One region of the Paenibacillus sp. FSL F4-0097 genome, then DNA from elsewhere that is predicted to be linked to it. Evidence: riboswitches for the same ligand, from Rfam matches in the RefSeq annotation. Region 1 holds a riboswitch; the other holds the start of a gene.
What was found. A riboswitch is a leader RNA that binds a small molecule or an ion and turns the genes downstream of it on or off. The one in region 1 is predicted to bind cyclic di-AMP.
Positions count from the first base shown of each region.

Region 2: it holds a riboswitch for cyclic di-AMP, as region 1 does, so the genes downstream of both, MHH86_RS00540 (C40 family peptidase) here and MHH86_RS02610 (hypothetical protein) in region 1, are expected to answer to the same signal.

Region 1 is NZ_CP151965.1:583,226-587,707, reverse strand. Features, by position in the region: gene kdpA (potassium-transporting ATPase subunit KdpA) at 1-1,646, opposite strand, end outside; gene MHH86_RS02610 (hypothetical protein) at 1,863-2,354, opposite strand; cyclic di-AMP (ydaO/yuaA leader) riboswitch at 2,532-2,721, opposite strand; cyclic di-AMP (ydaO/yuaA leader) riboswitch at 3,140-3,304, shown strand; gene MHH86_RS02605 (hypothetical protein) at 3,373-3,927, shown strand; gene MHH86_RS02600 (hypothetical protein) at 3,942-4,463, shown strand.
Region 2 is NZ_CP151965.1:111,268-115,749, forward strand. Features, by position in the region: gene MHH86_RS00520 (hypothetical protein) at 1-201, shown strand, start outside; gene MHH86_RS00525 (4a-hydroxytetrahydrobiopterin dehydratase) at 430-717, shown strand; gene MHH86_RS00530 (cytochrome c) at 799-1,155, opposite strand; gene MHH86_RS00535 (GNAT family N-acetyltransferase) at 1,283-1,768, opposite strand; gene MHH86_RS00540 (C40 family peptidase) at 1,957-2,409, opposite strand; cyclic di-AMP (ydaO/yuaA leader) riboswitch at 2,454-2,596, opposite strand; gene MHH86_RS00545 (C40 family peptidase) at 2,959-3,387, opposite strand; cyclic di-AMP (ydaO/yuaA leader) riboswitch at 3,445-3,583, opposite strand; gene MHH86_RS00550 (hypothetical protein) at 3,801-4,482, opposite strand, start outside.

The sequences.
Region 1 (4,482 bases):
CCGAGCACAATGACCGGCAGAAACGTCAGCGCACCGATAATCACTACCGTACCAATCAGAATTCCGGTGAACAGACCATTGTCTGTGCGGAATGTGCCAATCGTCTCAGGAACCGGCTTCTTCTGGATCAGTGAACCTGCAACTGCCAGCATTGCGATTATAGAGACATAACGGCCAAGCAGCATTACGATCCCGGTTGTAACATTCCAAAAGGTGGTATTGTCCGCAAGCCCTTCAAATCCTGAACCATTGTTCGCGGCAGAAGAGACATATTCATATAACACTTGGCTAAGTCCATGGAATCCGGGATTCGTGATGGAACCGTTGCCCAAGTCCGTTAAGAACGCACCTGCTGTTGGTACAAGGATAATGAACGGATGCACAAGGATAGCAATCGCAATCAGCTTCATCTCCTTGGCTTCTATCTTTCGCCCGAGAAACTCTGGTGTTCTGCCAACCATTAGTCCACATAAGAAGACGCCCATGATGGCATACATCAGCATATTGATTAGTCCTACACCTTTTCCCCCGAAGACGTTATTGAGCATCATTAGGGCCAGAGGGGTAATGCCACCCAGCGGTGTCAGCGTATCATGCATATTGTTAACACTACCTGTCGTAGCTGCCGTTGTTACCGAAGTGAACAGAGAAGATTGCGGGATCCCAAAACGTACCTCTTTACCTTCCATGCTGCCTTGCGAAGACTCGATCCCCAGCGCATTAATAGCGGGATTCCCTTTAGTTTCCGCATAATAATTCAGCCCCAGCAGCAGAACGAACAAGGTCATCATTGCTGTGAAAATCACCCAGCCCTGACGTTTGTTCTTAGCGAACAACCCGTACATATATGGCAAAGAGGCTGGCAACATCCACATAGAGAGAATCTCCAGAACGTTCGTAAGTGGATTAGGGTTCTCAAAAGGATGCGCTGAATTGGCTCCGAAGAAGCCGCCACCATTCGTACCTAAGTGTTTAATTGACTCCAAAGAAGCGACTGGACCGATAGCGATTTGTTGCGTCTGCCCTTCGAGTGTAGTGACCTCAAGCGATGGCTTGAGCGTTTGTGGCACATGCAATCCTACCAGCACCAATGAAACTAGCAGAGCTAATGGAATGAATACACGAATATGTGCTTTTACGAAGTCCTCAAAAAAATTTCCGACTGATTTCTGTCCTGTAATCCCTCTGACAAAAGCAACCGCAACAGAAAATCCGCTCGCTGCAGACGTGAACATCATCATCGTGATGACTGCCATTTGTGAAAAATACGATAGTCCCGTCTCCCCGCTATAATGCTGCAGGTTCGTATTGGTCATAAAGCTGATCACCGTATTTAATGAAAGCGTCTGTTCCATATCGGCAATTCCATTCGGGTTCAGCGGCAATCCCCGCTGTAATCTTAGAAAAATATAACTGAAAGCAACCAGTACGATATTAGTTAAAACAAAGCTGAGTGCATACTTCTTCCAGGACATTCCGTCCCGTTTTTTCAGGCCGATCAGCTTATAAATACCTTTCTCTGTGCCTGCAAACCAGCGATCCGTACGATTCGGTTCGTTAGAAAATACATGATATAAATACGTCCCCATCGGCTTGACCAACAAGATGAGAATTACAATTACGACGACTATTTGCAAAATGCCCATGAATGCCCCTCCTTAAAATTTCTCAGGATGAATCAACGCGTAAACCAGATATATAAACAACAGTAGGGTAACAGCGATTACTAGAATCACAGCTTATCCCTCCCCGTATCCTCAACTACACCTGCGCACCAGCGCATAAAGCCATAAAATAACCCGTAAATTACAGCTAACGAAGCCACCATATACAGATCCCTCATATCTTCCGCACTCCTTCCATTATCCTTGATGAGGTGATCTATCGATTAGAAAATCAGCATCACCACTATGGGAATAGATTACATAGCTCGCACCAAGTCTTTTATAGACCAATCTAGGATTTATAGAACTTGTAATCACAAAAATTGGCTGTGTCGTCCAGGTACGGCACATCTGAATATAGCGGCAGCAAAGCGGAAAGCTGCTCTCAAACAGATATACCCTGCCTACCGGGAACGATGGGCGAAACCAAGTGCTCTGATGGCGGGTATCCACTAGAATAACCTGCTCGATTCCGAGCTCCTCTAGTAAAGCTTTCTCAGCCAGATTGTTGGTTAATCCCGCCATCTTAATACCCCTGAACTTCAGAAGTTTAATGAAATGTTCTCCCGCCTTTGTAGGCGCACATACAAGCACATATTCATTCTGATCCGTCATCTCTTTTTTCTCCTCCTGCTCATTTACAACAAGGAGGCAACGAAAATCTCCGAAAGGATGTTGACCTATCGTCATTTTCGGGCACAACCTAAAGCTCGGTTGTGTCACGTCATTAGACGCTGCCTAACAAATACCGCTAATGATGAATTTAGCGACCTCTTGGGGGAGGCCTCCATAAATGCTTTGCTTCTAAGAGCACAGCAAAAAGCCACAAAGGATCTCCTCTGTGGCTCGCTAGCGGTCACATTGCACTCATCCTCTCTCCATACGCTTACGAGGTTAGCTGTCGGATTCGGGCGGTGAGAGTCGCCCTACCTGTATAGATGCGAGCTCACTCGCACCCTCTACAGGATTCACCCCATAATCAGCTTCCGACTCTCACATCGGCTGCCGATTGTTGGTTCCCCCGCTTTCCTTATCGGAAATTAAGCGGATCAAATATTCGATTGTCGTTGAAACAGGAGTAATCATACTCTTATGCACGAAGACTTGTAAAACCTGAATGATGCCAAAATAATGCAAATTAAAAACTATTTTCCCATTAGATAGCGCTTACTTGATATCTAATCTCTCTATATCTCTTGTTTACTCGAGTTTCGAGCGTTTAATCGCTATCTATAACCCATGTGATTTTATTCACCTTTTTAGGGTGAAAATACTGCAAATTTCCTTTATAGGTTGAAACGCAAGAAGCTGAGGTTGAGCGAGAAAGAGCTCGATAACACGCCATAAATACCTATTTACCTCGTTTTTCAGTCGTAGTCGGCAGGATATGGTTAAAATCGCTCTAAAAGAACATTTTCCGTTTTTTACAGAAAATCTTGAAAAGAGTATGATTCGGGTTGAATCTAATTCATGAAAAACAATCAACGCTGAGTTCCTGCATTCGCAGGGAACGGGGGAACCATCAGGCCACCTGGCCTACTTGGGGTGAATCCAAAGGAGACTGCGTAAGTCTCAATAGGTAGGGCGACTCTCACCGTCCGAATCCGACAGCTAACCTCGTAAGCGTAAAGAGAGAGACCCTTGATCCGCCACGCTTTGGCCCAGGTATATCTGCCTGTAATCCAAAACCGCAGCAGAGGTCCTCCTCTTGCTGCGGTTTTTGCGTTACCTGAGCCTATTAGGTGATAGCACGCTGGATGGGGTGAATGTTTTGAAGCACTATTATTTAGGGATACATCAAGGGCTGCTTGAGCCGATAAGTCTAAATTACGTTTGTTTCGGGGCCTTGTGGTTCGAAGAAAATAATCACAGGTACATTGTAGGTTATGCATTTGGCCAGAACCAGATCCAAGCCCTTCGCCAATTCAGTACACCTTCTTCTTGTAAAGACTGTTTAGACTCTAAGATTGTATATGAAATATATAAAAAAATTCGAGAACAACAACAGCAGCAGGATTGGTCATCGCATCAAAAACTCCCGTGGTTTACAGCCTTCAAGGAGCCTTGGAAAGATGTAAGCGCCGGTTGGTATGTCTTGAGATCCCGCAGCACCTTTCCCTTACATCTATCTGTTATACGGAAAGAGAAGTTCCGACTATGGCTAGAGCATACCGCAGTCTGTGAGAATAAAATGGAAATGCTCGCCTGTGTAGAAAAGGCTAGTGTCACTCATCATGTAGACTTAAAGCTTTTGGAAATCTAAGGAGGAACCCTACTATGGACCAGCGCAGACTATCCCGCATTGAAGTATTTGTATTGGATGAACCCGAGCCTATTCACTATGGAATGGAAGGGGCTGAAGGCTGCCGTTATGGTATTCTGAAGCTCACCTGTAAGGGAGGTTGCAGTTGGGGGGCTTGTCTAATCTCTGCCAACACCAAAAATTTCGATCTCATTAAATGGAGTTCTTTTTTACGGGCTATCTGTCATTGCCGTCTTGAGGAAGCGCTGGATAAGGTCCGCCGCGAAGGTTCAGATTGGGAGCAGGTTAAGCTTGAGCTAGTTCAGGGTGCTTTGCAGGATTTAAAGGCCAAGCTCCAGGGTAAATCCTTGGCTGGGCATATTCAGCAAGGGCGTCTGTACAGTGTTGCAGCTGGGGGGAGCAATTCCAGAAGTGAACGGCTCTACTACAAACCTTCCAAAGCTTTTTCCACTGCCTCCCAGCAGAAACACAGTTGCCCGGAACCAGACACCGCCGATCTTATCAATAAATCCATCTCTTACTTTTCTATATTATAGATTCAAGCAAATCTCTCAT
Region 2 (4,482 bases), 470 kb from region 1:
ATGGATCCGGACGAGTGGCAGGAACTACCCCAAGAATCAAAGCTGGAGGTATGGGAAGCATTGGCTGAGGATCTTTTCTTCGCGCTGGGTAATGAACCTATGATTGAAGTGGGGAGCGGCGTAATTATTTACGATAAGGACACGCACCGCATTAATATTCTAGTTGGCGAAGAGGATTTGGCTTCAGTAGTTTTGATTTAGGCAGAGGAGACGTCTGGACGTAATTTGCCCGTAGTTAGTAGCCCGTGTTAAAATTGATAAAGCCGAGTTATAATCGCTGGGATTTGTGAATACATTTAATCGAAAATATCGCCTTTATCCTGGCACATCCCTTGGACCTCAGAAGCTAAGGGATGTTTTGTTTAACGCCTAAGACAAGTAAAGGGAACTACGCACTTTACTGCAATTTTTTGTAAGGGAGGAAACGAATTGTTATTTACGGAAGAGGAACTGCGTGAGGAGATCACCAAGCTGGAGGGCTGGAAACTGGAAGATAATGTTATGGTGCGAAAATATATGTTCAGCCAATATATGAAGGGCATTGCGTTCGTTGATGAAGTAGCCACGATTTCAGAAGCCTTCGATCACCATCCACATATTACGATTGATTATAAAACAGTTACCCTGCGCCTGAAATCTAATGAAGAAGATGGGATTACAGCTCTAGATCTTCGAGAGGCGCATGAATTTAATGAAGCCTTTGAAAAAAATCATTAGTTTAGCCAAAATCATAAAATAAACGCCCGTGCACAGATAGTCACCTATCTCATACACGGGCGTTTTTGGTTGCTTGGCTGGTTACTTTTTCTCTGAGAGCCAGAGTGCGACGTTGGCGATCTCTTCAGGAGCTAGCTTCTCCTTAAAGGAAGGCATTTGGCCACGTCCTTTGGTGACGATGCTGTAGATTTCCTCAGCGTCATGCTGACCGCCTTCATTCTGAAGACTTGGTCCAACTCCACCTTGAAGCTGATCGCCGTGACAGGTGATACAGCTGGCTTTCACGGTTGCTTCTGCCTTTGCGGCGTCCAGTTGAACTACCGGCATCGTGGGCTTATTTTCTTCTGCTACCTCTTCTTTACCCGGAAGTGTAAACATGAGTACTACCGCAAAGGCACAGGCGGCAAAAAACAAACCGCTCATGATCCATTTCTGCATCCCAATTCGTCCCTTCTATGTAAGCTGCTCCCTACATTATAGCTTATGGTGAAGCGTTATCATAGGGTTTGTGACAAAAAAATGAACGAGAATACAATCATTCTTATGAAATATCTGGTATTTAATATCATTTGTCATAGACCATGCAATAAAAAGGTTTGTCTCCTGTAGGTGTGCGGCGTTCATACGTATCTGTAATCGTAAATCCACATTTTTGATAAGTTCGAATGGCGCGTTGGTTCCAGGTCAGGACTTCCAGATCTATCTCACGATCAGGATAACGACTCAAGGCTGTCTGGACGATGGCATCTACGAATAGTTTGCCTAAACCATGGCCGCATAGATCGGGGCGCATCCCAACTCCTAAACGGACGACTCCTTCCATCGGGAACAACTGTGCGAATCCGCACAAAACCTTATTTTCATTTAATATGGAGATATATTGTTCCTCCCGGAGCTGCGGATCACCAAACTCGATGCCAAGAGCCTGCATCTGCTCCCACGGCATCCAGCCATAAATATTATATGGGGGCGTATAGCTCCACTTACAAATAGCTTCTCCGTGAATTGCCTCCATAGGAACAACATGAAAAGTTACCGAGGGGTTTATCATAAGGTCAACGATCTCCTTTCACGAGGACATTGCTATATTACTAATTATATACAAAATGGGGGAGGTTCGACTCAGAAACTTTATATGAGGGGAATGTTTTACAAATTATGAGAGGGGTAAATAAGTAATAAGACAAAAAAACAAGCTCTCCTCCAAGAGTACCTTGGAAAAGAGCCTATGTACGTTATTTATTGCACATCATCATTGTCTTCCGATTCAGCAGCAACCGATTGGTAAGCGTCTGTGCTCATAATGCGCTTGGCACCAACGTAGCGTTTCACGTAGTAGCTATCACTCAGAGAGCTAATCGTAACACCGCGTGAGGTAGAAGCGTGTGCGAACTTACCTTCACCGACATAAATGCCGACATGGGAGACACCTTTGCCACTTGTATTGAAGAATACAAGGTCTCCGGCTCTTATATCATCACGGGAGATTGCTGTGCCCATTTGATATTGGGAACCTGATTGGTGTGGAAGGTTAATGCCAATCTTATCAAACACATACATTGTAAATCCGGAGCAATCAAATCCGTTAGTGGATATACCGCCGGATACGTATTTAGTACCGATGGCCTTGTCAATCACTTTATCCATTTTGGAATCTGCGAAAGCGCTTCCTGCTCCGATGGTGAGGATGATGGAAAAGCTTAGTACTGCTGCTGCTAACTTCTTCTTCAAAAGTGTATACCCCTTCCAAATGCCTACGAGGTTAGCTTAAGGGTTCGGTTGAAGGTCCCCTATGACCCCTCTATATAATGGAGGTCAATTCACCCAAAGTTGGTTCCCCCGTTTTCCTAATAGTTAGGAAACTCGGCTCATACTGTTGATTAGGATTAGCTTGTAATCAATACATGACAAAACCTTTGTAAATAACAACTTAATGATTACAAAAATGTTACTAAAATCTCACTGCGCTAATTGTAACAAACAGAAAGCCGCTTGGCAATCGTTTTTAACATATTAATGCAGAAAAATTGGCATTTTTACGGTAGAAAGGCATATGTAAGCGTTAATAATGACCTAATTTTTAATATAATTGCAATTTTTATCAAATAAACGTGTTTCAATTGGGCTCTAATAGTGTAAAAATATATTATGGAATAAAGAAAAACCCGAATTTGATTACGGGCATAATCAGATTCAGGTTCATATAGTTGTAATTGTGAGGTTATAGTTGTGAGGAAGGTTTCAATCGAAGGCTACAGCTTGATAAGCTGAAGTACTCATTACTCTTTTAGCGCCAACATAACGATTGGCCCAGTAGGCCTGACTGAGTGAAGTGATGGTCACTCCACGCGAAGAGGACGATTGTGCGAATTTTCCGTTTCCAACATAAATGCCGACATGGGATACTCCATTGCCAAGTGTGTTAAAGAACACTAGATCACCAGAACGCAGATTGCTTTTGGATACAGCAGTTCCAACGCTATATTGAGCTTTTGATGTACGAGGTAAAGTAAGACCCACATTCTTGAATACATACTTTGTAAATCCAGAGCAATCAAATCCGGCAGTGCTTGTACCTCCGGTTTTATAGGCAACTCCAATAGTCTTTGAGATTACAGAGTCCATTTTAGAGTCGGCAAAGGCGCTTCCTCCACCAATAGATAATGCCATTACAAGTCCTAGCGCCGCAGCGACGCATTTTTTTCTTAAATTATGTCTTTTCAAAAGATGTACTCCTTCCAAGGCCTGCGAGGTTAGCTTAAGGGTTCGGTAGAAGATTCCCTATGATCCCTGTAAAGCGAGATCAATTCACCCAAAATATGGTTCCCCCACTTCCCGGTGCAAAGGAATTAGGCGTGTTAAGCACCAGAGAATGACGTTTCGACAGTTACACTTACGATAAATACATTTAGTTATGTAGGAATCGTTTCAATTGATTACAAAATTGTTACTAATAGCACAGGACTTATTGTAACAGAGCTTTTACGATTTTGCAAATACTCTTAAGTTATCCGTAATGAGAAAAAGTCCCAGCTCCTGAATACAGGAATTGGGACCTTTTTATTATGTCAAATAAGGTTGATTTATTGTGGAAATGCTTTGCTACGCCATAGATGATATTGTGCAGAGATTCCCCACATTTTTAAGAGCGTAGAAGGTAGTGGTGAGATTTGCCGTATTATAAGTGCCGGTAGGCCGGGACAGAACAGACCCGTCAGTCCGCACACTAGCAGTAAGAGCAGGCCTCCCGCCCCAAGTACAATGGAAACACCTATAGCAGGAATCAGTGACCGCAAGCAGATGATCAGTGAGGAGAACATTCCTGTACCGCCGGTGTAACCAAACTGCATATATAGAAGAAACAGGCGCACGATAAAAATATATATAAGCCATGCCAATACGTATGGTACTAAATGAAGTAACAAAGCGTAGTTAAACAAAGAGGATAAGAACAGCCCGTACATTTTTGGAGCAAGCCAGTAAAGCGGCAGCAGGGTCAGCACCCATTCGATTAGGCTAAAGACTAAGACAGGTAGTCCATAGATCTTCATGCCAGGGAAAAAGAACAGTCCACGCTCGCCCTTTCGCTCCTGGTGGAGCTCATGCAGCAATCCTGCCCTTATGAAAGGGGAAAGCAGAAGTCGCAAGACAACAAGCGCCAGAAGCATCCATAACCAAGTGCGTATCGCAGGGTCCGTATTCAAGCTGAACTGTCCCTCGATATAATACAACAGTCTGCCCATACCGCTGCCTCCGGCGTCTTTA